2 regions of the Enterobacter sp. FW301-JW81 genome follow, and region 2 is predicted to be linked to the other one. Evidence: predicted binding sites of a transcription regulator. Region 2 holds the regulator's gene; the other holds the start of a gene.

Region 1 (16,159 bases), on a different contig from region 2:
ACCTATGCACAGCCGAAAGATGAAAGCCTGGTTGCCAGCGTGTTGACAAAATATTCCGTCACGGCATTTGCAACCGTTGAATATTTAAATAAACATCCCTTAACAGGACCTGAAGATTTAATTAACCACTCCTGTATCCTCATTGATTCCATGCTGGTCGATGAGGCAAACATCTGGCGCTTCCGCGTGCACGGCAGTGATAACGTTTATGATTACCGGGTAACCGGGAATTATATTTGCGACAATACGCAGACCGCCCTTGAGCTGGCAAGAAATCATCTTGGAATTGTATTTGCGCCCAAAGAGAGTCTGAAAAAAGAATTAACAAAAGGCATGTTGGTCCCCTGCTTCCCGCATCAGGAGGAGTGGTGGCTCGATCTGACCGCCATCTTCCGCAAACGGGAATATCAGCCCTGGCGCGTGCAATACGTCCTGGATGGCGTACTGAACTGCCTGCGCCAGCAAATTGCTCAGGCCGCCCATGGACGGCCTGAGCTGGGCGATTAGAACAGCCCCAGCGGTTTATCAGAGTAGCTGACCAGCAGACATTTCGTCTGCTGGTAATGCTCCAGCATCATCTTGTGGGTTTCACGCCCGATGCCCGACTGCTTATAACCCCCAAATGCCGCGTGCGCCGGATAGGCGTGGTAGCAGTTGGTCCAGACGCGTCCGGCCTGTATGCCCCTTCCCATTTTATAGGCCAGATTACCGTTGCGGCTCCAGACGCCCGCCCCCAGGCCATACGGCGTGTCGTTGGCAATTTCCAGCGCCTCCTCCATCGTTTTGAAGGTGGTCACGGCCAGCACCGGTCCGAAAATTTCCTCCTGGAAAACGCGCATGTTGTTCTGACCGAACAGGATCGTCGGCTCAAGGTAGTACCCTTCCTGCAGATCCCCTCCCAGCACTTTACGGCGACCGCCGGTCAGAATATCCGCGCCCTCTTTCTTGCCGATGTCGATGTAGTTGAGGATAGTCTCCAGCTGTCCGTGCGAGACCTGCGCCCCCATCTGCGTGACGTTATCGAGCGGGTTACCGCTGCGGATAGATTCGACCCGGCGAATGGCGCGCTCCATAAAGCGCTCATAGATGGACTCCTGCACCAGCGCGCGGCTTGGGCAGGTACAGACTTCGCCCTGGTTAAACGCAAACAGCGCAAACCCTTCCAGCGCTTTATCGAAGAAGGCATCCTCTTCCTCCATCACGTCCGCGAAGAAGATATTCGGGGATTTCCCCCCCAGCTCCAGGGTCACCGGAATAATGTTCTGCGTGGCGTACTGCATGATCTGCTGACCCACTTCCGTCGAGCCGGTAAACGCCACTTTGGCGATACGTTTTGAGGTGGCCAGATATTCGCCTATCTCACCGCCCGCGCCGTTGACCACGTTAATCACGCCCGGGGGCAGCAGATCGCCGACGATTTCCATCAGCAGCAGAACCGAGAGCGGGGTCAGACGAGCCGGCTTCAGCACAATACAGTTTCCGGCCGCCAGCGCCGGCGCCATTTTCCAGCTCGCCATCAGCAGCGGGAAGTTCCACGGAATAATTTGCCCGACGACGCCCAGCGGTTCATGGAAGTGATACGCCACGGTGTCGCTGTCTACCTCGCTGATCCCGCCCTCCTGAGCGCGAATGCAGGAGGCGAAATAGCGGAAATGGTCAATGGCCAGCGGCACGTCTGCCGCCATCGTTTCCCGGATCGGCTTGCCGTTATCCCAGGTTTCTGCCGTTGCCAGCAGCTCCAGATTTTGCTCCATCCGGTCGGCAATTTTGAACAAAATGGCCGCGCGGTCCTGAACGGAGGTATGGGCCCATTTATCTTTCGCTTTGTGCGCCGCATCCAGCGCGAGGTCGATATCACGCTTGCCGGAGCTGGCTATTTCACACAGCGGCTGGCCGGTAACGGGGGTCAGGTTGGAATAGTATTCGCCGTCGACGGGCGCGACCCAGTCGCCGCCAATAAAGTTGTCATAACGGGGCTTCAGCTTGAGGGGAAAACCATACTCGCCGGGCTGGATACGCGATGAGGGAGGATTGTTTGTCATGACCGTCTCCTTGCTGTTGGTGTACAACAAGGGTAGTTCCGGCTGGCGATTTTCTCGCCAGCCGGTAACGGTGTTTACGACGGGGGTCACGGAGTTTCAGGAAATAACAGCGAATCTCGCAGGACATGATCGTTACCGCGACGGCGGGTAAAGCCGATGCGGTTGAAATACTCCAGGATCTGAATTGCCAGCTTACGGCCCACGTTCAGCCGGTCGCGGAAATCGGCGGCGCAGGTAGAGCCCCGCTCCTGATCCAGCTCGCGGATCAGGTTCGCAAACGCAACAATCCGATCGTTACGGTAATAACGATCTTTCACGATCGCGACTATCAGCCCTTGCTGCGCCGCATGGCGCAGAACCTGACGCATTACCTGCTCGTCGGCGTTCGTTTCGCGAGCCAGATCGCGAACCCACCACGGCTCATCGCCAAACAGCGGGGCCACTTTTTGCCACACTGCCTCTTGCTCCGCGGTGAACCCGGCCTTGTGATCAGGCAGATGCAGCCAGCCGTGGTGGCTTTTGATCGCCCCGCTTTCGCGCATGTTCTCAATCAGCAGCAGCACCAGCGCATCGTCTTCCATCGGCAGCGCCATGCGTCGCAGACGTTCACGACCTGGGCCAGGCTCATCCTGATGCTGTTCATGGTAGGTTGCCAGCGTGTTCAGTATCTTACGCTGCCAGTTTGCCGCAACCGGGGCATTGAGCAGGCTGTTGCCGGCCTGAATAAAGCCCGGCTGCTGGGTCAGCTGGCGTAAGCCTTCTTCGCTCAGCTGGCGCGCCCATGCAAAATCCTTAAGACTCACCGCACCGCGCTCAAGATGCACCCGCAGCGCGGCGCTATCTTCTCTGGCATGCGCCAGCTCCGCCAGCCACTGCAGATATTCAGGTTTACGCTTGCCGCGCCGCGGTGGGTTAAGCACCACCACCCGCGCCCCGGCCAGCGTTTCGCGCGCTGAAATATCACGCAGTACCAGACGATCGTTGTCTGCCAGCCAGAGCGGCGAATCGAAAACCAGTTCGGCAAGGTCGTTCTCCAGCAGCGACACCCGCCCGGTGATATGGCTGGCCGCGTGGTGGATATGCAGCGGCTGCCACTGGGTCAGCGGCGCGTGCGTCTGCAGGGAGACAATGACGCGTTCAGACGGTTCGGGTGGCGCATCGGCCAGCAGCCAGTCGCCGCGGCTAAGCTGCTCTTTTTCCGCATCCCCGGCAATGTTAAGGGCGATTCGCTGCCCGGCGTGGGCCTGCTCCGCGGGCTGGTTTTGCGCATGCAGGCCGCGCACGCGCATCGGTTTGTTAACGCCCGTCAGCCATAAGCTATCGCCGACCTTCACTTCGCCGCTGAGCGCCGTACCGGTGACCACCAGGCCCGAACCTTTCACGGTAAAGGCCCGGTCAATGGCCAGACGGAAACGGTGATGGCTGGCGTGGTCACGTGATGAAAGCTGCTGTAAATGGTGGCGAAGTTCGTCGATTCCTCGCCCTTCTGTCGCCACGGTGACAAAAAGCGTAGCATCGGCAAAGCCATATTCCCGCAAGGTTGCCTGTACCGTTTCGCGCACCTCGCTGACGCGCGCGTCATCCACGCGATCGGCTTTGGTTAGCGCCACGGTCAGCTGCGGGTTGCCGGTCAGCTGCAGGATCGCAAGATGCTCGCGGGTTTGCGCCATGACGCCATCATCACAGGCCACCACCAGCAGGGCATGATCGATTCCGCCCACACCCGCCAGCATGTTGGACAGAAACTTTTCATGCCCCGGTACATCAATAAAACCCAGAACGCGGCCATCGGGCTGGGGCCAGTAGGCATAGCCCAGATCGATGGTCATGCCGCGCTTTTTTTCTTCCGGCAGGCGGTCGGCGTTTACGCCGGTAATCGCCTGTAGCAACGTGGTTTTTCCGTGGTCGACGTGACCGGCGGTGGCAATAATCATTTCAACAACATCTCCAGAAATCGCTCTTCATCTTCAAGGCAGCGCAGATCCAGCCACATTCGGCCGTCGTAAATCCGCCCGATAACCGGCGTCGGCAGACCACGCCAGCGTGACGACAGGGCATCAAGGCGGCTGCCGCGCCCGTCGCGCGGGGTGAACGTAAGCGCCTCGCTCGGCAGCCTGTCCACCGGCAGCGAACCGCTGCCAATCTGCGACTGGCAAGGTTCAATGCGCACGTCAAAATCGGGGTAATGCGGGGCTACGTGCGGCAGCAGTAACTCGGCCTGGGCGCGAATCGAGGCGGCATCGCGGGTTAACAGGCGCAGCGTGGGCAGGCTCTCGGCCAGCTTCTCCGGATGCAGATAGATACGCAGCGTCGCGTCCAGCGCGGCAAGGGTCATTTTATCGGCACGCAGGGCGCGCTTGAGCGGGTGCTGCTGCAGCTTCGCAATCAGCTCGCGCTTGCCTACGATAATCCCGGCCTGCGGCCCGCCCAGCAGTTTGTCGCCGGAAAAGCTCACCAGGCTGACGCCCGCCGCAATCATCTCTTGCGGCATCGGCTCTTTTGGCAGCCCGTAAAGGCTCAAATCGACCAGCGAACCGCTGCCGAGATCGGCAATCACAGGTACATTCAGCTCGCGCCCAATCGCCGCCAGCTCGGCCTCTTCAACCGTTTTGGTGAAGCCTTCAATATGGTAATTGCTGGTGTGGACCTTCATCAGCAGGGCGGTATTTTCATTCACCGCCGCGCGATAATCTTTCGCATGCGTACGGTTAGTGGTGCCCACTTCATGCAGCGTGCAGCCCGCCTGGCGCATCACGTCCGGGATGCGAAACGCCCCGCCAATCTCCACCAGCTCGCCGCGGGAAACCACCACCTCTTTGCCGCTGGCGGTAGCCGCCAGCATCAGCAGCACTGCCGCAGCGTTGTTATTTACAATGCAGGCATCTTCCGCGCCGGTCAGCTGGCACAGCAGCTCCGCCAGCGCGCGATCGCGGTGCCCGCGCCCGGCACCGTCCAGATCGTACTCCAGCGTCACAGGCGAGCGCATGGCCTGCCCGACCGCCGCGATAGCCTCTTCCGCCTGCTGCGCGCGGCCCAGGTTGGTATGCAGGACGGTTCCCGTCAGGTTAATCACCTGGCGTAACGCGCTTTGCGCTTTCTCGTGCAGCCGATGTTCAACTTCCTGCTCCCACGCTGCGCACCAGTCGGGCAAGGCGTTTTCTGACTGAATCGCGCATCGGGCTTCGTCCTGAAGCAGACGTAGCATCTCAACCGTCGCGGTATGACCGAAACGCTCAACGGCAGCATGAATGCGGGGCTCGCGAAGGAGACGGTCGGTAGCGGGGATCTGGCTGTACAGCGAATGATGAGTAGTCATGAAAGCGCCTGGCGAGTAAATATCTTCCCCCCTCCCGACGGGAGAGGGAGTTAACATGTAGAGAGATTGTACCGCCTCCCGCAGCGAAGTGTTATAACCCGCATCAAGCCTTTGGCGGTTCTGTACGGGCAAAGCTCTCGCGGCTAAATAGCGTGTCGGCAAGTTTTACCAGCAGCGGACGATCAACGCACCAGCCGGGGGAAACGCGGCGGAAGTTGAGATAGCCAATGGCGCAGGCGATGGCGATCGTCGCCAGGTTCAGGTCGTCGGTTTGGATCTTTCCGTCCCGGATAAGCTGTTCGCACCGGTCCAGGCTTCGGCTGATTTTTTCCCGCTGGCGCAGCAGTTCGTTTTCTGACTGCTGGGCGGCGGGCCTTGCCTGTTCGCGCACCGAGGTGAGAGCCGCATCCATAATGCCATCGGCCAGGGCTTCAATTTGCTTCACCGCCAGCGCCGCTTTGGGGTCAGCCGGAAGCATTGCCGGGGTAACGCCCAGCAGCTCGATATACTCCGCAATAATCGGGGAATCGAACCAATATTCACCCTCGTCCGTCACCAGCGCCGGGACTTTCCCCAGCGGGTTGTACTGCGCGACGCCGTTTTCGGCGTTGTAAGGCTGTTCATTGATGAATTCAAATTCAATCCCTTTCTCCAGCAGGAGAATTGAGATCTTTCGCACGAAGGGACTGGTATAGCTACCGATAAGTTTCATTGCCTGATCCTTGATGCCGGAAAAAAGTCAGTATGGATCAAGCGATGAAAAAAGGGCAGGTATGCGCGTCGCATTCCTGCCCTGGAGGGATTAGTGATCGAGATAGAGGTAGTGCATCCAGCTGGTCATACGCAGCAACACTTTACGCATGACCGACACGTGGGCGAAATGGTCCGAATAGACGGCCACCTGGGCGTAAATACCGTCTGGCAGCGCATCGACGTCGGCGTTAGGCTCCAGCTCAATTAGCGCCTGTACGCCATCCGTACCCGGCACGACCGTCAGTGCCTGCAGCGCGCCCTGTGCCTGATACGACCCGCCTGGCACCACCGGCAGAACGCTGGTGAGCTTGCCGGTGAACACCTGGCCCGGCAGCGCGTTGAACACCACTTCCGCTTCATCGCCCGGCTTCAGGCGCAGCAGCGAGTTCTGACGGAACTGAGCCACGATCTGGCGCTTCTGCTCAGGAATAAAGACCATCACCGGACGCAGGGGCAGCGCGGCGGCATAGGTCCCCGGACGAATCAGCACCTGGGTGATATAGCCATTGCTGGGCGCACGCACCACGGTCTGATCCAGGTTGTATTTGGCTTCAGCAAGCTGGGCACGCAGGGAGGCAATCTGCGACTGTTCGCCGTTCACCATGCTGTCTAACTGGCTTTGAATCTGCACCTGTTCAGCAACGGAGCCTTTCACCAGCGCATCCTGTGCCAGGTAATTCTGCCGCGCGTTGTCGATATCGCTTTCAGAGAACGGATTCACCTTCGCCTGGCTGCCTTTCAGGTAGCGCTGATAATCTTTGTACAGGCGATCGCGCTCGGCGGAGACGCGCGTGGTATTGGCGACGGCTTCCGCCAGCTGCGCTTTCAGATTATCGATGTTGTGCGTCGCGGTCACCAGGTCGGCCTGGAGTCTGTCAACGCGCGCCTGGTAGCGGCCTGGATCCAATTTAAATAACACTTCGCCTTTTTTAATGAGCTGGTTATTTTTATCGGTCACTTCACTGACCACGCCAGTCACCTGCGGCGTAATTGGAATAGAAATAACCGCTTTTTGCGCCGTAAAGGTATACGGGTGGTTATAGTTCATGAGCAGAATAAGTCCGGCAACAATAAACACGCCGCCTAAAGTCGCGGTGGCAAGCGTCCACTGGTTTACCGGAATACGGAATATTTTAAAAATCACCCAGGCAAATGCCACATAGGTCAAAATAATCAACAGATCCATGATTAGCGCTCCAGCGTGTTCTTATCAGCAGCAGGCTGTGCTGCCGCCAGCTTTTGTTCGAGTTCCGCCACGCGTTTGGCGAGCGCATCCATGCCCGGAACCTCGTCAGGCTTTGTGATGTGGTTCTGCATGCCCCAGCCGCGGTCTTCACGGTACAGCGTGGCCCAAATCCACAGGAACGGCCAGATGGCATGGAGCGTAAACAGGCTAATCCACCCTGCCGTATGAATCGCATCGGCATGCGGGTGGTTACGCTTTTTGGCCATATTGTAAGGGATGTCATGAATGGCGATGATTCCGTAAAAAAGAACCAGAAATACAAAAATCAATACGCCCAGCGCGAAATAGTTGAGAAACATATTCTCCTCACTTAAACAACGTCAACTCATTAAATTAATAAAACGGTACGCAACCTAATTAATTTTTATAAACACAGGGTGGTGCTTATTATTTCCAGAGCCGGGGAGTATGGATTTTTATAATATCTCCATGCAAGTTTATAAGCGTGTCAAAATATATCCTGAATAATAATAGACTTAACCTTACAATATGAGCGTAATCCACCTTTTAGCTTTTCGCCATACCACACATCAAAAGTGGTTTTTTAGCTTTTCGTGTCGCGCTTTGCCATCCTGATGCCGATCGCAGCCAGAGAAATCTGCATAAAAATATTTTGTGAAATCAGTCACAATCCAGAAACAAACACACGAAAGCAAAATGTGATACAAATCACAGAAAGAGGTGTTTTTTGCGTCATTTTTCGCCATCGTCTTTTTTTTGCTCACCATTTTTGTGATTCAGATCACCTCATTGAATACCTCACCCCCTATCTTTGCGTGATGTGTATCACACAAATTTTCGTTATCTGGACAGTTGAACGATTCAGTGCCAGATTTCACAGCATCAGAACAGGGTCCGGCTACCTCTGCCGCCGCACATTAACGATAAACCTCGGGCCGCAAGCCTAAGCAAAACAGAAGAAGGGGTGTTTTATGTCATCCGATTTCAAGATCAAAGTTCAAAGCTTTGGTCGTTTCCTCAGCAACATGGTGATGCCAAATATCGGCGCGTTTATCGCGTGGGGTATCATCACCGCATTGTTCATTCCGACAGGGTGGTTGCCTAACGAAACGCTGGCGAAACTCGTTGGCCCAATGATTACCTATCTCCTGCCGCTGCTCATCGGTTTTACCGGTGGTCGTCTGGTGGGCGGTGACCGTGGTGGCGTTGTGGGTGCCATCACCACGATGGGGGTTATCGTCGGTGCGGATATGCCGATGTTCCTCGGTGCGATGATTGCCGGTCCTTTGGGCGGCTGGGCGATCAAGAAATTCGACGTCTGGGTTGACGGTAAGATCAAATCCGGCTTCGAAATGCTGGTGAACAACTTCTCTGCGGGCATCATCGGGATGATCCTCGCGATTCTGGCGTTCCTCGGTATTGGCCCTGCGGTTGAAGTGCTGTCCAAAATTCTGGCGGCAGGCGTTAACTTTATGGTGGCGCACGACATGCTGCCGCTGGCGTCTATCTTCGTTGAACCGGCGAAAATCCTGTTCCTGAACAACGCCATTAACCACGGCATCTTCTCGCCGCTGGGTATTCAGCAGTCTCACGATCTCGGCAAGTCCATCTTCTTCCTGATTGAAGCGAACCCGGGTCCGGGTATGGGCGTTCTGCTGGCGTACATGTTCTTTGGCCGCGGCAGCGCGAAGCAGTCTGCTGGCGGCGCGGCTATCATCCACTTCCTGGGCGGTATCCACGAAATTTACTTCCCGTACGTGCTGATGAACCCGCGTCTGATCCTGGCCGTTATCCTCGGCGGTATGACCGGCGTGTTCACCCTGAGCGTGCTGGGCGGCGGTCTGGTTTCTCCTGCTTCTCCGGGTTCTATCCTGGCGGTGCTGGCGATGACGCCAAAAGGGGCTTACTTCGCGAACATTGCGGCCATCTGTGCGGCCATGGCCGTCTCCTTCGTGGTCTCTTCCATCCTGCTGAAAACCAGCAAAGTGAAAGAAGACGATGATATTGAAGCGGCGACCCGTCGTATGCACGACATGAAAGCTGAGTCCAAAGGCGCTACCCCACTGACGGCGGGCGACGTGTCTAACGACCTGAGCCACGTGCGTAAAATCATCGTTGCCTGTGATGCCGGTATGGGTTCCAGCGCAATGGGTGCAGGCGTGCTGCGTAAGAAAGTGCAGGATGCGGGCCTGACTAACATTTCCGTGACCAACAGCGCCATTAACAGCCTGCCGCCGGATGTTGACCTTGTCATCACGCACCGCGACCTGACCGAACGCGCCATGCGCCAGGTACCGCAGGCACAGCACATCTCGCTGACCAACTTCCTCGACAGCGGCCTGTACACCAGCCTGACCGAACGACTGGTTGCGGCGCAGCGTCATGAAGACAACGAAGTGAAAGTGCGCTCCAGCCTGCAGGACAGCTTTGACGAGAGCAACGCCCACCTGTTCAAACTGGGTGCGGAGAACATCTTCCTCGGCCGCACTGCGGCGACCAAAGAAGAAGCGATTCGCTTTGCCGGTGAGCAGCTGGTAAAAGGCGGCTACGTTCAGCCTGAATACGTCGACGCGATGCTGGAACGCGAAAAGCTGACGCCAACCTACCTGGGCGAATCCATCGCGGTGCCGCACGGTACGGTTGAAGCGAAAGATCGCGTCCTGAAGACCGGCGTCGTATTCTGTCAGTACCCGCAGGGCGTACGCTTCGGTGAAGAAGAAGACGACATCGCCCGTCTGGTGATTGGTATCGCCGCTCGTAACAACGAGCACATTCAGGTGATTACCAGCCTGACCAACGCGCTGGATGATGAGTCTGTCATTGAGCGTCTGGCCAATACCACCAGCGTGGAAGAAGTGCTGGCTCTGCTGAACAAATAAGTTCTCTTCCCTCTCCCCTCCGGGGAGAGGGCTAGGGTGAGGGGAAACGTTCCTCACCCCAGCCCTCTCGGGTAAAAACATTGATGAAGGTTAACACTATGAAAGCATTACATTTTGGCGCAGGTAATATCGGTCGTGGTTTTATCGGTAAACTGCTGGCAGACGCGGGCATTACGCTGACATTCGCCGATGTGAATCAGGTCGTCCTGGATGCCCTGAATGCCCGTCATAGCTATCAGGTACACGTGGTGGGCGAAAACGAGCAGGTTGAGACGGTGTCTGGCGTCAACGCGGTAAGCAGCATTGGCGAAGACGTTATTGACCTGATCGCCAGCGTCGATCTGGTGACCACCGCCGTGGGCCCGGTCGTGCTGGAACGCATCGCCCCTGCGGTCGCGAAAGGCCTGGCAAAACGCAAAGCGCAGGGCATCGACACCCCGCTGAACATCATTGCCTGCGAAAACATGGTGCGCGGCACCACGCAGCTGAAAGGCCACGTGCTCAACGCCGTTGCAGACGAAGATAAAGCCTGGGTTGAAGCGCACGTGGGTTTTGTGGATTCCGCCGTTGACCGCATCGTTCCGCCGTCAGAATCCGCCACCAACGACCCGCTGGAAGTCACCGTCGAAACCTTCAGCGAGTGGATCGTTGATAAAACCCAGTTTAAGGGCGCGCTGCCGACCATTCCGGGTATGGAATTAACCGATAACCTGATGGCATTTGTCGAACGCAAACTCTTCACGCTGAACACCGGGCATGCTATAACCGCGTACCTCGGAAAATTGGCCGGTCATCAGACCATTCGTGACGCGATCCTCGATGAGAAGATCCGCGCGGTGGTAAAAGGGGCAATGGAAGAGAGCGGCGCGGTGCTGATCAAACGCTACGGTTTTGATGCTGAGAAACACGCAGCATACATCCAGAAAATCCTCGGTCGCTTTGAAAACCCGTATCTGAAAGATGACGTTGAGCGCGTAGGCCGCCAGCCGCTGCGTAAACTGAGCGCCGGCGACCGCCTGATTAAGCCGCTGCTCGGCACGCTGGAATACGGTCTGCCGCACGCCAACCTGGTGAAAGGGATTGCCGCCGCGATGCACTACCGCAGCGAGCAGGACCCGCAGGCGATTGAACTGGCTCAGCTGATTAATGATAAAGGCGCGCAGGCTGCGCTGGCGCAGATTTCAGGTCTGGACGCCAACAGCGACGTGGTTGTGGAGGCGGTTAACGCATACAACGCAACCAAATGATGCAGAATGCGGCGCAGGTTAGCCTGCGCCCAGATAACAGATTGTCAGATATGCAGGCAATAATGGAACAAACCCAGGCCTTTGAAAATCGTGTGCTTGAGCGTCTGAATGCTGGCAAAACCGTACGAAGTTTCCTGATTGCCGCCGTCGAGCTGTTAACCGAGGCGGTGAATATCCTGGTGCTTCAGGTGTTTCGCAAAGACGACTACGCGGTAAAATATGCTGTAGAACCGTTACTGGACGGAGACGGACCGCTGGGCGATCTTTCCGTGCGTCTGAAGCTGATTTATGGTCTTGGCGTGCTGAACCGGCAAGAGTATGAAGATGCGGAGCTGTTAATGGCGCTGCGTGAAGAGCTCAATCATGACGGTAACGAGTACACCTTTACCGACGATGAGATACTGGGGCCCTTCGGCGAGCTGCACTGCGTTACCGCGCTGCCCCCTGCTCCCCATTTTGATAACAGCGATCCAGAGCTCTATGCGATGCAGAAGCTGCGTTATCAACAGGTTGTCCGTTCCACTATGGTTCTCTCCCTGACTGAGCTGATTTCACGAATCAGCTTAAAAAAAGCGTTTCAGAAGTAAGCCTGCTCACATTGGTGTATCCTTCCCTGTAAATTCCCCGTTTTCAGAGTTATTTGTCATGAAAGAAGTCGAAAAGAACGAAATTAAACGCCTGAGCGACCGCCTGGATCTGATCCGCCACCAGATGGCGGGTCTGTCACTGGTCGAGTCCGCCGAAAAGTACGCCGAGCTGGAAAAAGAGGCCGCCACGCTGGAGACAGAGATCGAGCGCCTGCGCGAAGTCAAAGGTCAGAAGCTGAGCAAAGAAGCGCAGAAGCTGATGGACATGCCGCACCGCCGTGCGATCACCAAAAAAGAACAGGCCGATATGGGCAAGCTGAAGAAAAGCGTCCGTGGTCTGGTGGTGGTGCACCCGATGACCGAACTTGGCCGCGAAATGGGCCTGAAAGAGATGACGGGCTTTTGTAAGACCGCGTTCTGATGGCTTTCCCCTGCCTTCATGGCAGGGGGAACTCAGTTGTAAATCAGGTTAAAGGTCGCCATCGCGTCCGCTTTTCCCGCCGTGATCTTATCTTCCGTCTGGATATAGTGCGCATCAAACCAGAATATCTGCGTCTGATTGTCGCCCACCTGCCCCATTACCGGCACCTGCGGCGTATTCCACTGAACCGTTTGCCCCTGAACCGAACCGGTATTATCGCCATAAACCAGCTCAATCCCGACGCCGCTGGCGCCATCCTGCTGTTTGGTGAGTGCCAGCGCTTGCGTATTGGCGGGTGCGGTATCACCGAAGAAGCCTATCTTAACCGCCGTATTATTTTCGCAGGTGACCGGGATGCTGAAGTGTCCGCCCCCCGCTCGTGAGCCGATGCCGTGAAACTCATTTTGGCTTACGGTACCCATAGGAACAAGAATGCTGCGCGTGCCAACCGTGCAGCTGGTGCGCCTGACCGTGAAACTGGCAAGATGGATCTGCACCGGCGTGGCCACGTTGGCCGCGCTGGCCTCGCTGTCTCCCGCCTGCAGCACCAGCGATCCGACCGGTTGTTCCTGTGAATTAGCATTGTCGTCGGGCATGGCGCCGGTCGTCGGAATTTTGTAAAACACAATGTAGAACTGCAGTTTGTACGATGAGGCGCTGGCAAAAGCGGGGTTTTGTGACGCATCGCAAATGCGCCGCGACTCATTGCCGCTCACCGGACTGGTGCCGTCAATATAGCGCACCGCGTCCGCGCCACAATATTGTTGCTCGCGAAATCCCAGCGCGTAGCCGATGCCGTCGATCTGGGTTTTATAGACGTGGCGTGGCGCACCGTCTTCACCAACCACAGTACCGACGGCGTTATCCATTTCGACAAATCCAATGCTGCGCCATGCATCACTCCCGCCATCGCAGCTGTAAAAATCTTCCCCGGTGGACTGTATTGGCGCGGAGACAGGCGTCCAGTCCGCCGTGCCGGGGGCAAATCCAATGGCATAAGGTACCTGAACAACCCACTGATCGCGCGTGGTGCGGCAGGATGACGTGTCTGCATGAGCGTGAAAACTCAGCATGCCAAACAGCGAAAGCAGGCCGAGATAGATAAACCATTTCATCATATGACGCATGATATTCCTCTAATGACACTCAAGAGAGAGCGTGGCGATGCCGGGGGCCATGTGCGCAGCTCCCAGTTTGAAAGGCGTCTGGCATTGATGCTGCTCCCCGTCTTCATACCAGCTCACGCGCAGCGTGCCGCGCTCCGGCACCCCACTCAGATATGCCTGACCGCCGTCAGCGACCATGCTGCGGTTTGCAGAGCGGCGATTCTGCTCCACCACCTCGGCCTGAGCGCCAAACGGCAGCGGTCCGCCGCGATAGCGCAGGGAAAACAGCACGCGGTAGCCGATATGGGTTTTGTAATTTCCCAGCACCACCGCGCCGCTGGTGGGGATGAGCGTTAGCCCGCTCTGCTCGACGTCCACGTTTTCCCCAAGCGTTGCCGTGTTGAGATTGACGGTGTTTTTGCGATAGGCCGAAAGCGTCGGCATAACCGCATAGCCTCGGCTATCGGTGTGAATGCCGCTGTATCCTTCCGGCTCAACGTTCGCAGCACCAGGCACCCTTATCAGCGCGACGGTATCACCGAGAGGCTGGCTGAGGGTGATGCCATACCGCGTGGCGAGTACGCCCCCGGCTAACCCAAGAGTTGCGTTGCTATTGCTACGGCTGTGGTCATAGCCGAGGCTGACGTTGCCGTAGCCGCCGTTGTATTGCATCGCCATGCTGGTGCTGTCGGTCTGCCCGCCGCTGGCAATACTCTGCTGGACGCTATAGTTGAGGTTTCGGTTTGCCAGTGCGCTTCCGTTGAGCGACAGCTGCTGCGTCGACATCCCGCGGTTATTGTGGTTGGTAAAGTAGGTGACCGAACTGTTCGGCAGCCAGCGGCCAAACGGGATATTGACGTTAAACGACACGGTGCGCTCGGGGCGCTGCTCAAGGGCGGAATCGGTGTAATAGTAGCCCGCTCCCCAGGAAATTCCCCGCCAGCTGGAGTACCAGCCAATATGGATGGTTTTATCCTGGCCGGAGGTGTGCCAGTAATCCTGCATCCATGCAGAAATATTAAGGCTGCCTAGCTGGCCCAACGTCTGGGTGAAGGTAATCTGCGAACGGCTACGGCGATTATTGAGCTGCAGCTGATGGCTGTCGGACTGGTTCAGTTCGCCAAATTCGTAGTAGTTGCGTGAGGCATAGCGATAGCTTGCCAGGTTGAACGCGCTGCCGGTGGTGCTGAAATTCTTTTGATACTGAATGCGCCACGCCTGCCCCATCGCGCGTTCGCCATTGGGCAAACGACTTTTTGCCAGGGTATCGTCAATGCCAAGCGAGCCAAACGCACCAAAGCCCCGGCCGATGCCAAGCGCAGCGGCCTGATAATTATCCGCTGCGCGAACACCCCCATACACCGTCATCTGGGAGGGGAGACCGTAAAAGAAAGCACCTTCAACAAAACCCGGTGCCTGCGCCTCGTCAGAGCCAGAATGAAAACGCCCGGCGTTGAGGCTGTATTTGAGACTGCCCTGGCGTCGCATAAACGGTACCGCAGAATAAGGTTGGGTAAAGATGCGCTTCGTGCCGTCGCTTTCCGTCACCGTAATCTGCAAATCACCGCTCTGCGCACCGGGAAAAAGATCGTTAATGACAAACGGCCCTGCAGAAACCCAGGTTTCATAAATCACATAGCCATTCTGCGCCACAGAGACTTTGGCAAAGCTGTGCGCGACGCCGCGAATTGTTGGCGCGAAGCCGCGCTGGCTGTCGGGTAACATGCTTTCGCTGGAGGCGAGCTGAACGCCACGAAACGCCACGCTGTCGAACACATCCCCTGCGGTCCAGGCATCGCCCACACGCAATTGGCTGCTCAGGCTCCGGATATCCCGCATCAACCAGGTACTTTGTGACTGAAAACGATCGCTGCCTTCGTCGCTGTGGCTCCAGGCGGAAGTATTGCGTACCCGCCACGGTCCCAGATTCACGCCGTTGCGCAGGCTGAGATAGCTGGAAGTTGTATCCCCACTTTGGCGATGAGCCATTGCTCCGGACAGGCTGTAATCAACAAATGCCGCTGGAATACCGTCATCCCACTGCGAAGGGGAGACGTAGCCGCGGCTACGGTTTTTCATCGCCGCCTGCGGCAGGCTGAGAAAAAGGCGTTGCTGGTTAAAATCATAGGAAGCACGCGCTGCGGGTATAAAATCGCCGAGGCGTGTGAACGTCTCCCCCTCCTGAAGCCGTGAGAATGCCGGTATTGCGCCCACGTTCACCCCGAGATCGTCCAGCAGCGCCACGGTAAAAACGGGCTGCAGTCTGCCCTCTTCACTCACGAAGGCGATCTCCTGTGACCGTTCTTCACGCCCGTTAATCTCCAGCGTTACAGTCCATGTGCCCGGCATTTGGCCGCCTTTTTCGGAGAAATAGTGCAAATCAGCCGTTTTCTGCTCGGAAGAGGACAGTTCCAGCGCGGCGGGATCAAAATAATCTTCAGCCAACCCCGTACGGCTGAACCCGAGCAGGAGTACAGGGATTGGCGCATAGCGAAGCAGGCGAAAAGCCATGAGATTAAAGCGGTTGTGACTGGGTGGAGGTGATGGCGCCAAAATCATTAATCGCCGACCAGTTGACGCTGCCGGAGGCGGCCACCGGCC
Region 2 (16,159 bases):
CAGCGCGTAGCCGGTGCTGCCGGTAACGCCCCACGTCCACGGCCACGCCTGCTGTGAAAGCTGCAACGCCACCTGAACCGGTGGCTGAGTCACAAACGGCGAGCGCAGCAGATCGGCCGTCACGCTCAGCGCCTCAGGCGAAACCACGCGTAGCACATTCTCAGGCTTTACCCACCCGGCCGCACGCTGGTCGCGGCGCAGGCCGCGAACGCCAACGGGGATGCGGCCGTCGCTATCAACATCACGCCGCACCACTACCGGCAGGCCGGTATGCCAGATGGCATCCACCCAGGATTCGGCGATCCCTTCCAGCGCGTCGCGCGCGGTAAGCCAGATGAGGTCGTGCGGGCGTAATGTTGTGGTCATAATTACATTCCTGAAGTCAGCGAGATAAACAGCGGCAGCGACAGGATACACAGTACGGAGCTTAACAGCAGCACGGCTTCAGCATCCGGCGACTGCACGCCAAAGCGGTTACCGAACACCACGCCGAAGAAGCCCGCAGAAAGCGCAATCATCAGGATAGCGGTAATCGCCACGGAGCCATGCAGACCGAAGATCAGCACAATACCCCAGGCAATCGCAGGCTGAATCAGCAGCTTGGCGATAGTTGAGGTGATAACCATGGTGTTGATCTGCAGCTTACGGGCAGAGAGGATCACCCCGGTCAGGAACAGCGCCGCAGCGGTGGCGGACAGCCCCAGCGGTTTAATCGCCGCCAGAACCAGATCCGGCATTTTGATGCCGATGGCAGACAAAATCACACCCAGCAGCGGGCCCATCACGATCGGTTTCTTAATGGAGCGCCACATCAGCACCGGCAGCATGGAGAGCGTTGAGCCGGAGCTATTGCCCTCAGCGCGCGCTTTTTCACGCTCCAGGATCAGCAGGCAGAACGGCGTCATCAGCACGGAGCCGCAGGCAATAGAGACCGCGACGGACAGAGACGTGGAAGAACCTTCCCCCAGCACGCTGCCCAGAATCGGCAGGCCAAGCGCCGCGTAGTTCGGCAACGCGACCGTCAGGGTCAGTACCGCGGCGTCCTGTGGAGATTTTTTAAAGACTTTGGTGGCGAGGAAGTAGATGGCCGCATAGGTAATCCACATCGCCAGGGTCAGCACGAGGATCAGCGGCGACTGCGCCACAATGCCGGTCCACGGCGTTTGCACGGTGGCGCTAAACAGCGCGGCAGGCAGTGCAAAATCCATCACGAAGATATTGAGCAGGGAAACGTTTTTATTATCGACAATCTTTGCCTTACCGGCCCAGAATCCCAGCAGCATGATGACGAAAATCGGTGCAAGAGCATGAACAATTACGTAAGTCATAAATCACCTGTAGTAAAAAAAGTTTTAGCACTGGCGCGATGATTATTATTTTTCAGGATGCAGGCTCCCACGCGAGCGCAGCGGACGCGCCCGCGGGGTTATGCATCTGGCAGGTCTCTTTTTTACTTACCAGCTGGCTCGCATACGTTCGCGTACGAGCGCCGAGCTGCGGCGGTTGTCAGCACCCAGACGATTTTTCAGCGTGGTGTCCTGACGAGCGTCACTGATGGCCTGTTGCAGGGTGGTTTTCACCTGCGCCAGATCGTTATCGGATGGGGCATCCGGGTTGCTGATGTCCAGCAGGCTGGAGAGCAGCCCCAGCGTGGCGTAGTTGCTGATGTCATAGGCCATTGGCGGAATGGTTGCCGCCAGTTTTTCCAGCGCCTCGACGGTACGCAGCGTAATGCGCGCGGCAGACTCTTTGCCCATCGCGTGGATCAGCACGCCTTTGTCGTTAAAGGCAATCAGGCGGTTGGCCTGGTAGCCGTGCGCCAGAAACGCGCCGGACATCGCCTTGCCGACGATCAGGCCAATCACCGGATGACCGGCCAGGCGAGCGTTCGCATACGCGGCAGCGGCTCCCGCCAGCGCCTGGTGAATACCAAACGCCTCTTCACGACGGCCATAGGCCTGGCTTGGAACGTCAATCACCGCCACAATCGGGCGCTTTACGGCCTTATCGGCGTCCGCCGCGACGGTCTCGCTGACCACTTTCGCCAGCGTCCAGCCTTCCAGCAGACCGACTTCACCCTTCGCGGCGCGCGGGAAGTGGTTGTTGGCATCCGGAACCACGGCAACAAAGCGCACCGCTTCGCCGTTAAGCTCGCCGTCTGCAGCCTGCACCGACGGGCATAGCCCTTCCACACGTTTTGCATTCGGGGCGAGAATATCCAGCCAGAGTTCGCCACGGCTAATTGAGTTAGTCATCATTTCACCTCCCGGGCAAAAAGCGCGTTAATTTGTTCGGCATCGGCCTGTTTGCGGGTGTCGAAATTCGTCAGACGGTTCAGGTAATCGTCGTAATTATCGGTGCGATGTTTCGCCGGCACGCCTTTAGCAATCGCGTCGTTCATCGCCTGTTTCACCGCGTTGATACCGTCACCGACCAGGGCATCCACCAGCCCGCTTTGGTAGCGCACTTCGCCGCCAGTCATGCTCCAGATAAACGGACGGTCGCGAGAGTCGTACTCTTCAATCCCGGCTTCCTGCTCGATAACCTGCGGGCCGTTCAGGCCAAGACGCGCTTCGCGGGTCACAATCAGGTAGCTGCACAGCGCCGCCGCGATGGACATGCCGCCGAAGCAACCCACGGTCCCGGCAACAATCCCGACCACCGGGGTATACCGGCGCAGGTCAACAATCGCGGCGTGGATATCGGCAATCGCCGCCAGGCCGAGGTTAGCTTCCTGCAGACGCACGCCGCCGGTTTCGAGGCACAGCACCGCCTGCGTCGGAATGCCGTTGCGGTTATCTTCTGCCGCCAGCTCCAGCGCCGCCGCCATTTTGGCGCCGGACACTTCGCCCATGCTGCCGCCCTGGAACGCGCCTTCAATCGCCACGACAACGGCTGGCTGACCGTTAATGGTGCCTTTCGCCACCACCATGCCGTCGTCGGCCTGCGGCACAATACCCTGCGGGCCAAGCCACGGAGAGATAATGCCTTCAAACGGATCCAGCAGTTCGCGGTAGCTGCCCTCGTCGAGCAGGGCCTGCGCACGCTGGCGTGCTTTTAATTCGATAAAGCTGCTGTCATCACGCATGGCTCACCCCCTCAAATACCTGTTCGATGCGAATGCGGGCCACGCCCGGCGTCGCGCCGAAATCATGAATGGTCAGTTTTCCTGCCGGCAGGCTGCTGACCGTTTGCAGGCGGTTGAACAACGCCTCCCAGCGACCACGGCTGTTGTCAACGGAGGTGGTGATATCAATGGTTAGCGTCTGGCCCGGTTCGGCGGTGAAGAGCACCTCCATATCCCCGGAACCGACTACCCCCGCCAGTGCCCTGCCGCTTAACGCGCGGCTGGCTGGCACGGTCAATGTAATTTTTTCCATAACATCCTCTTAATGCTTTGAATAAGGCGATTCGACGCGGTCAAGAAACAGCGTGGCGGCAAGCAGGTCGGCGGCACCGCCCGGTGACGCGTTAAGCGCCAGCATCTGACGGTCTAAGTTCGCCAGCGCCTGCTGGCCCGCGAGGGTGGCACAGCCTCCCGCATTCAGTACCGCACGGGCACCGTGCTGCATAGCGTCCAGCCCCTCCATGCCGGCGCGCGACAGCACGCATGTATCGGTGAGCGACGTCATGATGGCCATCAGCGCGTCGAGTCTGGCCTGTGCTTCACTGCTGCCGTTCAGGCGGCTGAGGCGAAGCTGCGGCAGCGCGCGCTGCATAACGTGCGGGAACGCCTGCTGAGCCTCTTCGCGGGCACCCGGCACGCGGTAGCGGTGCGTGGCGCGCAGGCCTTTACTGAAGGCCTTCGGCGCCGCATCGTCCGGCAGTTTTGCCAGCTGCGCGGCGGTGCGGGCGACGTTTTGCGCACGGGCATCACCGCCCAGCATCGCCACCGCGCTGACCAGCAATCCCAGCGCCCAAATCGCGCCGCGATGGGTGTTTACGCCCCCGGTTGCGGCCATCATCTGCTGCTCGCCCTCGCGGCCGAGCCGCCCGACGGTTTGCCTGAGCGCAATATCTGCCGGACGCTGCCAGCTTTGCTGCGCCAGCGCCTGAAACGTGGGGGTCAGGCTGTGCGCGGAGCGCTCCATCAGCGCAAGGGATAAATCGTGGTGCGCGCCGTTCCCCCGACTGTCCACCAGACCGGGTTTCGGGCTTAAACGTGCTTCGTCAATCAGACACTGCGTGGCGGTTCGCGCCAGCCATTCGGCACCGCCTTCAACCTGAATCTGGGGCAGAAGTTTCATTACCAGCTCCGGAATTTCGCAGGTGGGTTGTAGAGACCGCCGGACCATTCCACGAGGTCTGACACGCTGCCTGCCGCCAGCAGAGAGCGGGTGGCGTCGGTTCGGCGAATCCCCATATCTTCCGGGTAGACCACTTTGCCGCTCTGACGCAGTTCCGCCACGCGTTTGGCATCCACGCCCAGACCGATATCGGTGATACCGGCGACGGCCGCGACCATGGCACGACGCTCTTCCAGATCTTTCGCCCGGTAGAGGTAAGCGATCCCCTCTTCCGTCAGCACGTGGGTCACGTCGTCGCCGTAGATCATCACCGGCGCCAGCGGCATGCCGGAGGCTTTCGCCACGTCAACGGCATCGAGTTTTTCCACGAAGGTTGGCTTCACGCCCGCCTGGAAGGTTTCCACCATCTGGACGACCAGTTTTTTACCGCGCTGCATCGGGTCAGGTTCGGTGATCATGTTCAGCCAGGCCGGCGTGGCGTGACGACGACCGTGCGGGTCGTGGCCCATGTTTGGCGCACCGCCGAAGCCGGAAAGACGACCGCGGGTCACCGTTGAGGAGTTGGCGTAACCATCAACCTGCAGCGTAGAGCCGATAAACATATCGACCGCGTACTGGCCTGCCAGCTGGCAGAACGCGCGGTTAGAGCGCATGGAGCCGTCGGCACCGGTAAAGAACACGTCAGGACGGGCGCGGATGTACTCTTCCATCCCCAGCTCGCCGCCGAAGCAGTGCACGCTTTCGACCCAGCCGCTTTCAATGGCCGGGATCAGCGTCGGATGCGGGTTCAGCGTCCAGTGCTTACAGATTTTGCCCTTCAGGCCGAGCTGTTCGCCGTAGGTGGGCAGCAGCAGCTCAATTGCCGCAGTGTTAAAGCCGATCCCGTGGTTCAGGGACTGCACCTGATGTTCCGCGTAGATGCCTTTGATGGCCATCATCGCCATCAGGATGTGTTCCTGTTTAATCAGACGCGGGTCGCGGGTAAACAGCGGTTCGATAAAGAACGGCTTATCGGCAACCACAACGAAGTCGATCCAGGAGCCCGGAATATCGACGCGCGGCAGGTCACACTCGTCATCCACCAGCTCGTTCACCTGGGCAATGACAATCCCGTCGTGGAACGCTGCGGCTTCCACCAGCGCCGGGGTGTCTTCGGTGCTCGCCCCGGTGTAGAGGTTGCCTTTGCGGTCGGCTTTAAAGCCGGCGATCAGCGCCACGTTTGGCGAGAGGTCGACGTAGAGGCGTGAATAGAGTTCGATATAGGTGTGAATCGCGCCGATTTCGAGCTGACCATCCTCCAGCAGCTGGGAGATTCGCAGGCTCTGCGTCCCGGAGAAGGAGAAATCCAGCTTGCGGGCGATGCCTTTCTCAAAGATATCCAGATGCTCGCTGCGGCCGACGCTCGGCATGATCATATGCAGGTCGTGGACAATTTGCGGGTTCACTTCGGCAAGCGAGCGGGAAAGGAAATCCGCCTGCTTCTGGTTGTTACCTTCCAGAACGACCTTGTCGCCAGGCGCGATCAGTTTTTCCAGCATGGCGACAAGATCGCCGGTTGGCAGTACCTTGCCCTGCACCGGTACGGACGCCAGACGACGCGCTTTTTCGCTGCGTCGGGTGTTCCATTGCCGGGTGGGTGTTTGCCCAGATAACATTATTAACCTCCTGATTCAGCTAATCATTTTGATTTGCTTAACGTTGAGTAAAGTGTGCGCTCTGGTGAGAAAGGCATCAATTAAGCGTAGAGCCAAATCATTAGCCTGAGAGTAATAATCAAGGTAAATATTTGTGATCGGGATCAGTTCATGTTTCGGAAAACCAGGCTAAACGGGGTACAATTCGGAAAGTATCGTTAATTTCCGACAAGAATCAGCATCGCGCTTATGACCCAAATCATTCCATCAGACTTCGACATTGCAGCCGAAGACAGCACTGAGTTCGTGCCTATGCGCGGCGTCGCCAATCGCCATTTGCAGACCATGCTGCCGCGACTGATCCGCCGCAAGGTTCAGTTCACCCCGCACTGGCAGCGCCTTGACCTGCCAGACGGTGACTTTCTGGATCTCGCCTGGAGCGAAGCGCCGGAGCAGGCCCGCCATAAGCCGCGCCTGGTGGTCTTTCACGGCCTGGAAGGCAGCCTGCACAGCCCCTATGCGCATGGGTTAATTGAGGCGGCAAAAGCGCGCGGCTGGCTCGGCGTGGTGATGCATTTCCGCGGCTGCAGCGGCGAACCCAATCGTCAGAAACGCATCTATCACTCGGGTGAAACCGAAGATGGAACGTGGTTTTTACACTGGCTGCGGGAAAACTTTGGCACCGTGCCCACCGCTGCCGTGGGCTACTCGCTGGGCGGAAATATGCTGGCCTGCCTGCTGGCGAAAGAGGGCGAAAGCGTACCGCTGGATGCCGCAGTGATTGTCTCCGCGCCGTTTATGCTGGAGCAGTGCAGCTACCACATGGAGAAAGGCTTTTCTCGCGTCTATCAGCGCTACCTGCTCAACCTGCTGAAAGCCAACGCGGCGCGTAAGCTGAAGGCCTATCCTGATACCCTTCCGGTGAGCCTGCGCCAGCTGAAAAAGGTGCGCCGTATTCGCGAGTTCGACGATCTGATCACCGCGAAAATCCACGGCTTCGCCGATGCGATTGACTACTATCGTCAGTGCAGCGCCATGCCGCTGCTCAGCAAGATCACGCAGCCGACGCTTATCATTCATGCCAAAGATGACCCTTTTATGGATCATCACTCGATCCCCGCTCAGGAATTCCTGCCCGACAACGTTCACTATCAGCTGACGGAGCACGGTGGCCACGTTGGGTTTATCGGCGGCACGCTGCGCCGCCCGAAAATGTGGCTTGAGACGCGTATTCCTGACTGGCTAACCCCTTATCTGGACGGTGCAAAATGATTATTCCCTGGCAGGATCTGGCTCCCGAAACGCTCGATAATCTGATTGAAAGCTTTGTATTACGCGAAGGCACCGATTATGGTGAACAAGAACGCTCGCTTGAGCAAAAGGTCAACGATGTAAAGCGCCAGCTGAAAAGCGGCGACGTGGTGCTGGTGTGGTCAGAGCTGCATGAGACGGTCAATATCATGCCCCGCAACGCGTTTCACGGCTGATCTTCCACCCATTTCAGTCAGGGAGTTGCTATGTCTGCCAGACATCCGGTTATTGCCGTTACGGGGTCGAGTGGTGCGGGAACCACCACCACCAGCCTCGCCTTTCGCAAGATTTTCGCCCAGCTGAATCTCCGTGCGGCGGAGGTCGAAGGCGACAGCTTTCACCGCTACACGCGCCCTGAGATGGACATGGCCATCCGTAAGGCGCGCGATCTGGGTAAACACATCAGCTACTTCGGCCCGGAAGCCAATGACTTCGGCCTGCTGGAGCAAACCTTCCACGAATATGGCCTGAGCGGCACAGGGCAGTCCCGTAAGTATCTGCACACTTACGACGAAGCCGTGCCCTGGAACCAGGTACCGGGCACCTTTACCCCCTGGCAGCCGCTGCCGGAACCCACCGACGTGCTGTTCTACGAAGGATTACACGGCGGCGTGGTCACGCCCCAGCACGACGTGGCGCGCCACGTGGATCTGCTGGTCGGGGTGGTTCCTATCGTTAACCTGGAGTGGATCCAGAAGCTGACGCGTGACATGAGCGAGCGCGGCCACTCGCGCGAGGCGGTGATGGATTCCGTCGTTCGCTCAATGGAAGACTACATCAATTACTTAACGCCGCAATTCTCCCGCACGCACATTAACTTCCAGCGCGTGCCGACGGTGGACACCTCCAACCCGTTTGCCGCCAAAACGATCCCTTCTCTGGATGAGAGCTTTGTGGTGATCCATTTCCGCAATCTTGAAGGCATCGATTACCCCTGGCTGCTGGCGATGCTGCAGGGCTCGTTTATTTCGCACATGAATACATTGGTGGTGCCGGGCGGAAAAATGGGACTGGCAATGGAGCTTATCATGACGCCGCTGGTGGAGCGGCTGATGGAAGGGAAGCAGATCGCATAATCATTTTTGCCCGGTGGCGCTGCGCTTACCGGGCCTACAATCCGTAGGGCGGGTAAGCGCAGCGCCACCCGCCAAAAGATTAAGCCTCGATCACTTCATACGAATGGGTAATTTTTACCGCTTTCTCCAGCATTAACGCCACAGAGCAGTACTTCTCCGCAGACAGGTCCACCGCGCGTGAGACCGCCGCGTCTTTCAGCGCTTTACCGGTGACAACAAAGTGAAGATTAATGTGGGTGAACAGGCGTGGCGCCTCTTCCCGGCGCTCTGAGGTGAGTTTGACCTCGCAATCCGTCACGTCATGACGGCCTTTTTGCAGAATCGACACCACGTCAATCGCGCTGCATCCGCCTGCCGCCATCAGCACCATTTCCATTGGGCTTGGCGCTTTATCACCGGAGTTACCATCCATCAAAATCTGGTGTCCTGACGCGGACTCGCCCAGGAACGTTAAACCTTCAACCCACTTCACGCGCGCTTGCATATTTTTGAACTCCAACGTTGCATTTTTGGTGACAGATTACGCGTGCGTTACATTTCTCGCAATGGAAGGCGACCTGCATCATGCTGAAGCGAGACACCAGGAGACACGCGGCGAAAGCTATGCTAAAACACTCAGGATGCTACAGTAATACATTGACGTTACACGTGTATGCAGAGGACATCAAACTTTACTGGCTGCGAAACGTTACGGTAGCCGACTTCCCAGGGTATGGGTAAGAATTCGATTGCAACCCCAGAGTCCGGATGCATCTGATGACTCTGGTGACAGCTTATAACAGAGGATAACAGCGCATGGTGCTTGGCAAACCGCAAACAGACCCGACTCTCGAATGGTTCTTGTCTCATTGCCACATTCATAAGTACCCATCGAAGAGCACGCTGATTCACCAGGGTGAAAAAGCGGAAACGTTGTATTACATCGTTAAAGGCTCGGTGGCAGTGCTGATCAAAGATGAAGAAGGGAAAGAGATGATCCTTTCTTATCTGAACCAGGGCGATTTCATCGGTGAACTGGGCCTGTTTGAAGAGGGCCAGGAACGTAGCGCCTGGGTTCGTGCAAAGACAGCATGTGAAGTGGCTGAAATTTCTTACAAGAAGTTCCGTCAGCTGATTCAGGTTAACCCTGACATCCTGATGCGTCTTTCTTCCCAGATGGCGCGCCGTCTGCAGGTCACCTCTGAGAAAGTGGGTAACCTCGCCTTCCTGGACGTAACTGGCCGTATTGCACAAACGCTGCTGAACCTGGCGAAACAGCCAGACGCAATGACCCACCCGGACGGCATGCAAATTAAAATTACCCGTCAGGAAATTGGTCAGATCGTCGGTTGTTCCCGTGAGACAGTGGGCCGTATCCTGAAAATGCTGGAAGATCAAAACCTGATCTCCGCCCACGGTAAAACCATCGTGGTCTACGGAACGCGTTAATTCCGCTTAAACGGCGTGTCACCGCAGGGTGTCACGCCGTTTTTGTCTCTACTCCCCATGTGGCGCAGGCTGATCTATCACCCCGAAGTTAACTACGCACTGCGACAAACGCTGGTGTTGTGTCTTCCTGTGGCCGTGGGCTTGATCCTCGGACATCTTCAGCAAGGTCTGCTGTTTTCTCTCGTGCCCGCCTGCTGCAACATCGCCGGTCTGGACACGCCGCATAAGCGCTTTTTCAAACGTCTGACTATTGGCGGCTGCCTGTTTGCGGGCTGCAGCCTCGCCGTACAGCTTCTGCTTGCCCGGGACATCCCGCTGCCGCTGATCCTGACCGTGCTGGCCATGACCCTCGGCGTCACCGCCGAAATCAGCTCGCTGCACGCCCGCCTGCTTCCCGCCTCGCTGATTGCGGCCATTTTCACGCTGAGCCTCGCCGGGAATATGCCGGTGTGGGAGCCGCTGCTGATCTACGCTCTGGGGACGCTGTGGTACGGGCTGTTCAACTGGTTCTGGTTCTGGCTGTGGCGCGAACAGCCGCTGCGTGAATCTCTGAGCCTGCTCTATGTGCAGCTGGCGGATTACTGCGAAGCCAAATATACCCTGCTCACCCAGCATACCGATCCGGAAAAATCCTTGCCGCCGCTGCTGACGCGCCAGCAAAAGGTGGTAGATCTGATAAGCCAGTGCTATCAGCAGCTGCACATGCTCGCCGCCAACAAAAACCACGAATACAAACGGCTGCTGCGCACCTTCCAGGTCGGTCTCGATCTGCAGGAACATATCTCCGTTAGCCTTCACCATCCGCAGGAGGTACAAAAGCTGGTCGAGCGCAGCCACGCCGAAGCGGTGATCCGCTGGAACGCGCAGACAGTATCGGCACGTCTGCGGGTCCTGGCTGACGATATTCTCTACCACCGCTACCCCACGCGCTTTAACATGGAAAAACAGCTCGGCGCGCTGGAGAAAATCGCACGCCAGCATCCGGATAACCCGGTTGGCCAGTTTGCCGCCTGGCACTTCAGCCGCATCGCCCGCGTGCTGCGCACGCAGCGCCCGCTTTATCCCCGCGATCTGATGGCGGATAAGCAGAAACGGTTGCCGCTACTGCCCGCGCTCAGAAGCTATCTTTCTCTTAAATCATCCGCCCTGCGCAACGCCGCCAGGATCAGCGTTATGCTCAGTACCGCCAGCCTGATGGGCATGGCGCTGCATCTGCCGAAACCCTACTGGATCTTAATGACCGTGCTGTTTGTCACCCAGAACGGCTACGGCGCCACGCGGGTGCGTATTCTGCACCGGGCCGGCGGAACGATGGCCGGGCTGATTATTGCGGGCGTGACGCTACACTTCCACGTGCCGGAAGGCTATACCCTGGCTGGCATGCTGGCGATTACGCTGGTGAGCTACCTGATTATCCGCAAAAACTACGGCTGGGCGATGGTGGGCTTTACGGTGACGGCGGTGTATACCCTGCAGCTGCTCACGCTCAATGGTGAACAGTTTATTGTCGCCAGGCTGATTGATACCCTCATTGGCTGCCTGATTGCCTTTGGCGGCATGGTCTGGCTGTGGCCGCAGTGGCAAAGCGGGCTGCTCAGGCAGAACGCCCACGACGCGCTGGAGGCCGACCAGCAGGCCATTCGATTGATCCTGAGCGACGACCCGCAGCCCTCCCCGCTGGCCTATCAGCGCATGAAGGTCAACCAGGCGCATAACGCCCTGTTTAACTCGCTCAACCAGGCGATGCAGGAGCCGGGCTTTAACTCGCACTATCTGGCGGACATGAAGCTCTGGGTGACGCACAGCCAGTTTATCGTCGAGCATATAAACGCCATGACAACGCTGGCGCGCGAGCACACGATGCTGACGCCAGACCTGGCCCAACGTTACCTGCAGTCGTGTGAAATTGCGCTGCAGCGATGTCAGCAGCGCCTGGAATATGACTCGCCGGGCGAGTCGGGAGATTCGAACATTCTGGAAGCGCCGGAGACGTTAACCCACGGGCCAATGAGCACCCTGGAGCAGCATTTGCAGCGCATTCTGGGGCATCTGAACACCATGCACACCATTTCGTCGGTGGCATGGCGTCAGCGTCCACATCACGGGATTTGGCTCACCCGCAGGCTGAAGCGGACGGCGTATTAACCTTTTACGATCTTCGCGACCGCAGCGGCAAAACGGGTTAACCCGTCTTCAATGTCTTTGTCTTCCACCACCAGCGACGGTGCAAAACGCATCACGTCCGGACCCGCGTTCAGCACCATCACCCCTTCGTGGGCGGCGGCGTGCAGGAAATCGCGCGCGCGGCCTTTGTACTGCGGCTTCAGCTCGGCACCAATCAGCAGCCCCATCCCGCGGATCTCGCTGAACACGTCGTACTGGTCGTCAATCTTTTGCAGGTGTTTTACGAACAGCTCGCGCTTCGCGTTCACGCCGTTCAACACCTCAGGCGTGTTGATAATATCAAACGCCGCGCCCGCCACAGCACTCGCCAGCGGGTTGCCGCCGTAGGTAGAGCCGTGAGAGCCCACGTGGAACGCGGAGGCGATATCCTGGGTCGTCAATACTGCACTCACCGGGAAGCCGCCGCCGAGCGCTTTGGCGCTGGTCAGAATATCCGGCGTCACGCCGTAGTGCATGTAGGCAAACAGATCCCCGGTACGGCCCATTCCACACTGAACTTCATCAAAGACCAGCAGCGCCTGATGCTCGTCGCACAGTTCGCGCAGCCCTTTCAGGAATTCCGGCGTGGCCGCCGTCACGCCGCCTTCGCCCTGAATAGGCTCCACCACCACCGCGCAGGTGTGATCGTCCATTACCGCTTTCACCGCATGCAGATCGTTAAACGGCACGTGGACAATATCGGCCGGTTTCGGGCCAAAACCGTCGGAATACTTCGGCTGACCGCCAACGGAGACGGTAAAGAAGGAGCGCCCGTGGAAGGCATTGTGGAAAGCGATAATTTTGGTTTTGTACGGACTGTGGCGCGTGGTGGCGTAGTAGCGCGCCAGCTTGAAGGCGGTTTCGTTGGCTTCGGTACCGGAGTTCATAAACAGCACGCGCTCGGCAAACGTGGCATCAATGATCTTGCGGCCTAGACGCAGCGCCGGTTCGTTGGTGAACACGTTGCTGGTGTGCCACAGGGTTTCGCCCTGGGTTTTCAGCGCGTCCACCAGCGCAGGATGGCAATGACCGAGCGCCGTAACCGCAATCCCGCCCGCGAAATCCACGTACTCTTTACCCTGCTGATCCCAGACGCGGCTGCCTTTTCCCTTCACCGGGATAAACTCAGCCGGTGCATAAATCGGCAGAATCACTTCATCGAATGTCGCGCGGGTAATTGCTGGTTGTTCAGTTGCCATGTCATGCCCATCCATTTTATGTCACATCAATTGTGAAAATATAATCACAAAATATGCATAAAAAATCACGGCAAGGCAACAGATATTCAGCGATTGAGGAAATTTGCCAGCAGCGCGTGCCCCTGTTCGCTGAGGATGCTTTCCGGGTGGAACTGCACGCCTTCGAGATCCCATTCGCGGTGGCGAATCCCCATGATCTCCTGCGACTCGCTCCAGGCCGTCACGTCAAAGCACTCAGGCAGCGTCGGTGGGTCAATCACCAGCGAATGGTAGCGCGTCACGGTTAAAGGATTATTAAGCCCCGTAAATACTCCGGTACCGGCGTGAGTGACCGGAGAGGTTTTGCCGTGCATCACTTTCGCGGCACGCACGATGGTAGCGCCAAACGCCTGGGCAATCGCCTGGTGGCCCAGGCAGACGCCCAGAATCGGCAGCTTGCCGGCATAGTGCCGGATGACATCCAGAGAAACACCCGACTCCGACGGCGTACACGGCCCGGGTGAAATCACGATTTTCTGCGGAGCCAGCGTCTCAATATCGGCGAGATCGATCTCGTCGTTGCGGCGGACAACCACCTCTGCACCCAGTTCACAAAAATACTGGTAAAGGTTCCAGGTGAAGGAATCGTAGTTATCAATCAGCAGAATCATGGCGGCTCCCGAAAAAAATGCCGCCCTATTCTACTCAGATTCCCGCGCTTCGCTCACTACTTTGGCAAAGATCGCGCTCAGCGCGGACAAATCACCCGTTGCGCCACTTCGGTTAGCGGCGACCCACTGCTCGGGATCGATATCGCGCCAGTCCAGGGCGTAATCCGCATGAATGGCCAGTTGCTCGAAGAAAACGCGTTGGGCAATACCGTTGCCGCGCATAAAAGGATGCAGCATATTGATTTCGCAGTAATAGTGGCTAATTCTGTCAACAAACGCCGCTTTCTCAAGGCCAGCCAGATACTTCTCGCTTTCCAGCGCCGCCATCAGCTCGTTACCCATCTTTTCGATGTATTCGAAATGGCAGAACGGAATATCGCCCTTAAAAATATCGTCGGTACGGAACTCGCCTGCCCCCTTCATTTCACTGCGATACAGGTGTCGATGAATGAGGCACAGATGGGGTAACCCGGGCGCGGGAGGCCCAAGCTCCAGCGTCTCAATATGGGGTTCTGAGGGACCAATACCTTTTTCAAGGAGACAACTGGCCTGAAGATTGACGTTACGCTGCTGCTCCCAGAGACGGGATTTTTGCTTATCGGTGAGTTTTTTCACTTAACGCCTCCCTGAATAGTCCGTTTGCCACAAGTATAAGCAGCAAAACGCGCTTTCGCAGGGAGGGCTAAATCATACGGGCGAGGATCGCCCGTATTTAAGACAATTACGGCAGCACTTTCGCGGAGAGGATAACCACCGGTTTTGACGGCACATTCTGGTACGGGCCGACGTCATGGGTAGGCACCTGAGAAATCTTATCAGCCACATCCATTCCTTTCACAATTTTACCGAAAACGGCATAACCGAAATCACGCTGACCGTGATCCAGGAAGGCGTTATCGGCCACGTTGAGGAAGAACTGACTGGTCGCGCTGTCTTTATCCGCCGTACGCGCCATAGAAATGGTCCCGCGCTTGTTCAGCAGGCCGTTGTCCGCTTCGTTTTTAATCGGCGGGTTCGGCTGTTTCTGCTGCATCTGCTCGTTGAAGCCGCCGCCCTGAATCATAAAGCCTGGGATCACGCGGTGGAAAGTGGTGTTGTTGTAGAAACCACTGTTCACATAGTCGAGGAAGTTTTTCACGGAAACAGGGGCTTTCTGGCTGTTCAGTTCCAGCTCAATGTTCCCGGCGGAGGTGGTCAGCAGAACGTGAGGGTCTCCTTTTGCTGCCAGCGCAGCAGGGGAAACGGCAGAAAGAGCAAACACAGCTGCGACAGCCGCCAGTGTTGATTTGAGCATGAGAATTCCTTAACAAAGCGCAGTATAAAAAGCGAATGGCTTGATTCTAAAGAGCAGTATGAACGGAGACCAGCCTTTTACCTAATTTTACGAAATTGAAACAGTTGTAACCGCGCAAACGATTGGTATTTGCGGCTTTTTATGTGATCATGATCACATAAAAACCTGCAATGAAGTTCTAATTTCTCTTAAAAGATATGAATAGATCACTTTAATGTCTAAAATCTGCCCGCTCTCAGCGCCCGATGGGCGCTTTTCTTTTTTTGAACAGGCCAGACATGACTAACAGCAATCGCATCAAGCTCACATGGATCAGCTTCTTCTCCTACGCCCTGACCGGCGCGTTGGTGATCGTCACCGGGATGGTGATGGGAAATATCGCAGACTACTTCCAGCTGCCCGTTTCCAGCATGAGTAACACCTTCACCTTCCTCAACGCGGGGATCCTGATCTCCATCTTCCTGAATGCCTGGCTGATGGAGATCGTGCCGCTGAAAACCCAGCTGCGCTTTGGTTTTGTGCTGATGCTCGCCGCCGTGGCGGGCCTGATGCTGAGCCACAGCATCGCCCTGTTCTCCGCCGCCATGTTCGTGCTCGGTCTGGTCAGCGGTATCACCATGTCGATCGGGACCTTCCTGATTACCCATATGTATGAAGGCCGTCAACGCGGCGCGCGCCTGCTGTTTACCGACTCTTTCTTCAGCATGGCCGGAATGATCTTCCCGATGGTCGCCGCCGTTCTGCTGGCCCGCAGCATTGAGTGGTACTGGGTTTATGCCTGCATCGGCCTGGTCTACGTGGCAATCTTTATTCTGACCTTCGGCTGTGAGTTCCCGGTGCTGGGCAAAAAAGCGCAGACTACCGCAGAACCCGTCGCGAAAGAGAAATGGGGCATCGGCGTGCTGTTCCTCTCCATTGCCGCCCTGTGCTACATCCTGGGCCAGCTGGGCTTTATCTCTTGGGTACCGGAATACGCGAAAGGCCTGGGCATGAGCCTGAACGACGCGGGTAAGCTGGTGAGCGATTTCTGGATGTCTTACATGTTCGGCATGTGGGCATTTAGCTTCATCCTGCGCTTCTTCGACCTGCAGCGTATTCTGACCGTGCTGGCGGGCCTGGCCACCGTGCTGATGTATCTGTTCATCAACGGTTCTCCG

What was found. The regulator CRP, encoded in region 2, controls carbon source genes, mostly activating them, when cyclic AMP is high. The targets are predictions, from matches to a motif close to ATGTGANNNNNNTCACAT.
Region 1: the regulator CRP is predicted to act here: its motif matches at 8,015-8,032, upstream of AC3WOK_RS18365 (PTS mannitol transporter subunit IICBA).

Annotation. Positions count from the first base shown of each region.
Region 1 covers NZ_JBYTBA010000006.1:86,474-102,632, forward strand. The annotation lists gene AC3WOK_RS18330 (LysR family transcriptional regulator) at 1-507, shown strand, start outside; gene aldB (aldehyde dehydrogenase AldB) at 504-2,042, opposite strand; gene selB (selenocysteine-specific translation elongation factor) at 2,129-3,976, opposite strand; gene selA (L-seryl-tRNA(Sec) selenium transferase) at 3,973-5,358, opposite strand; gene AC3WOK_RS18350 (glutathione S-transferase) at 5,462-6,070, opposite strand; gene AC3WOK_RS18355 (HlyD family secretion protein) at 6,161-7,297, opposite strand; gene AC3WOK_RS18360 (DUF3302 domain-containing protein) at 7,300-7,656, opposite strand; gene AC3WOK_RS18365 (PTS mannitol transporter subunit IICBA) at 8,290-10,197, shown strand; gene mtlD (mannitol-1-phosphate 5-dehydrogenase) at 10,296-11,444, shown strand; gene mtlR (mannitol operon repressor MtlR) at 11,441-12,031, shown strand; gene AC3WOK_RS18380 (YibL family ribosome-associated protein) at 12,090-12,452, shown strand; gene AC3WOK_RS18385 (fimbrial protein) at 12,485-13,579, opposite strand; gene AC3WOK_RS18390 (fimbria/pilus outer membrane usher protein) at 13,589-16,069, opposite strand; gene AC3WOK_RS18395 (fimbrial biogenesis chaperone) at 16,074-16,159, opposite strand, start outside.
Region 2 covers NZ_JBYTBA010000008.1:140,104-156,262, reverse strand. The annotation lists gene AC3WOK_RS21350 (malonate decarboxylase holo-ACP synthase) at 1-366, opposite strand, end outside; gene AC3WOK_RS21345 (AEC family transporter) at 369-1,328, opposite strand; gene mdcE (biotin-independent malonate decarboxylase subunit gamma) at 1,455-2,255, opposite strand; gene AC3WOK_RS21335 (biotin-independent malonate decarboxylase subunit beta) at 2,255-3,088, opposite strand; gene mdcC (malonate decarboxylase acyl carrier protein) at 3,081-3,380, opposite strand; gene AC3WOK_RS21325 (triphosphoribosyl-dephospho-CoA synthase) at 3,390-4,247, opposite strand; gene mdcA (malonate decarboxylase subunit alpha) at 4,247-5,902, opposite strand; gene AC3WOK_RS21315 (hydrolase) at 6,131-7,153, shown strand; gene AC3WOK_RS21310 (YheU family protein) at 7,150-7,368, shown strand; gene AC3WOK_RS21305 (phosphoribulokinase) at 7,399-8,268, shown strand; gene AC3WOK_RS21300 (OsmC family protein) at 8,348-8,752, opposite strand; gene crp (cAMP-activated global transcriptional regulator CRP) at 9,064-9,696, shown strand; gene AC3WOK_RS21290 (YccS/YhfK family putative transporter) at 9,754-11,841, shown strand; gene argD (bifunctional acetylornithine/succinyldiaminopimelate transaminase) at 11,838-13,058, opposite strand; gene pabA (aminodeoxychorismate synthase component 2) at 13,145-13,708, opposite strand; gene AC3WOK_RS21275 (putative adenosine monophosphate-protein transferase Fic) at 13,739-14,323, opposite strand; gene ppiA (peptidylprolyl isomerase A) at 14,430-15,002, opposite strand; gene tsgA (MFS transporter TsgA) at 15,281-16,159, shown strand, end outside.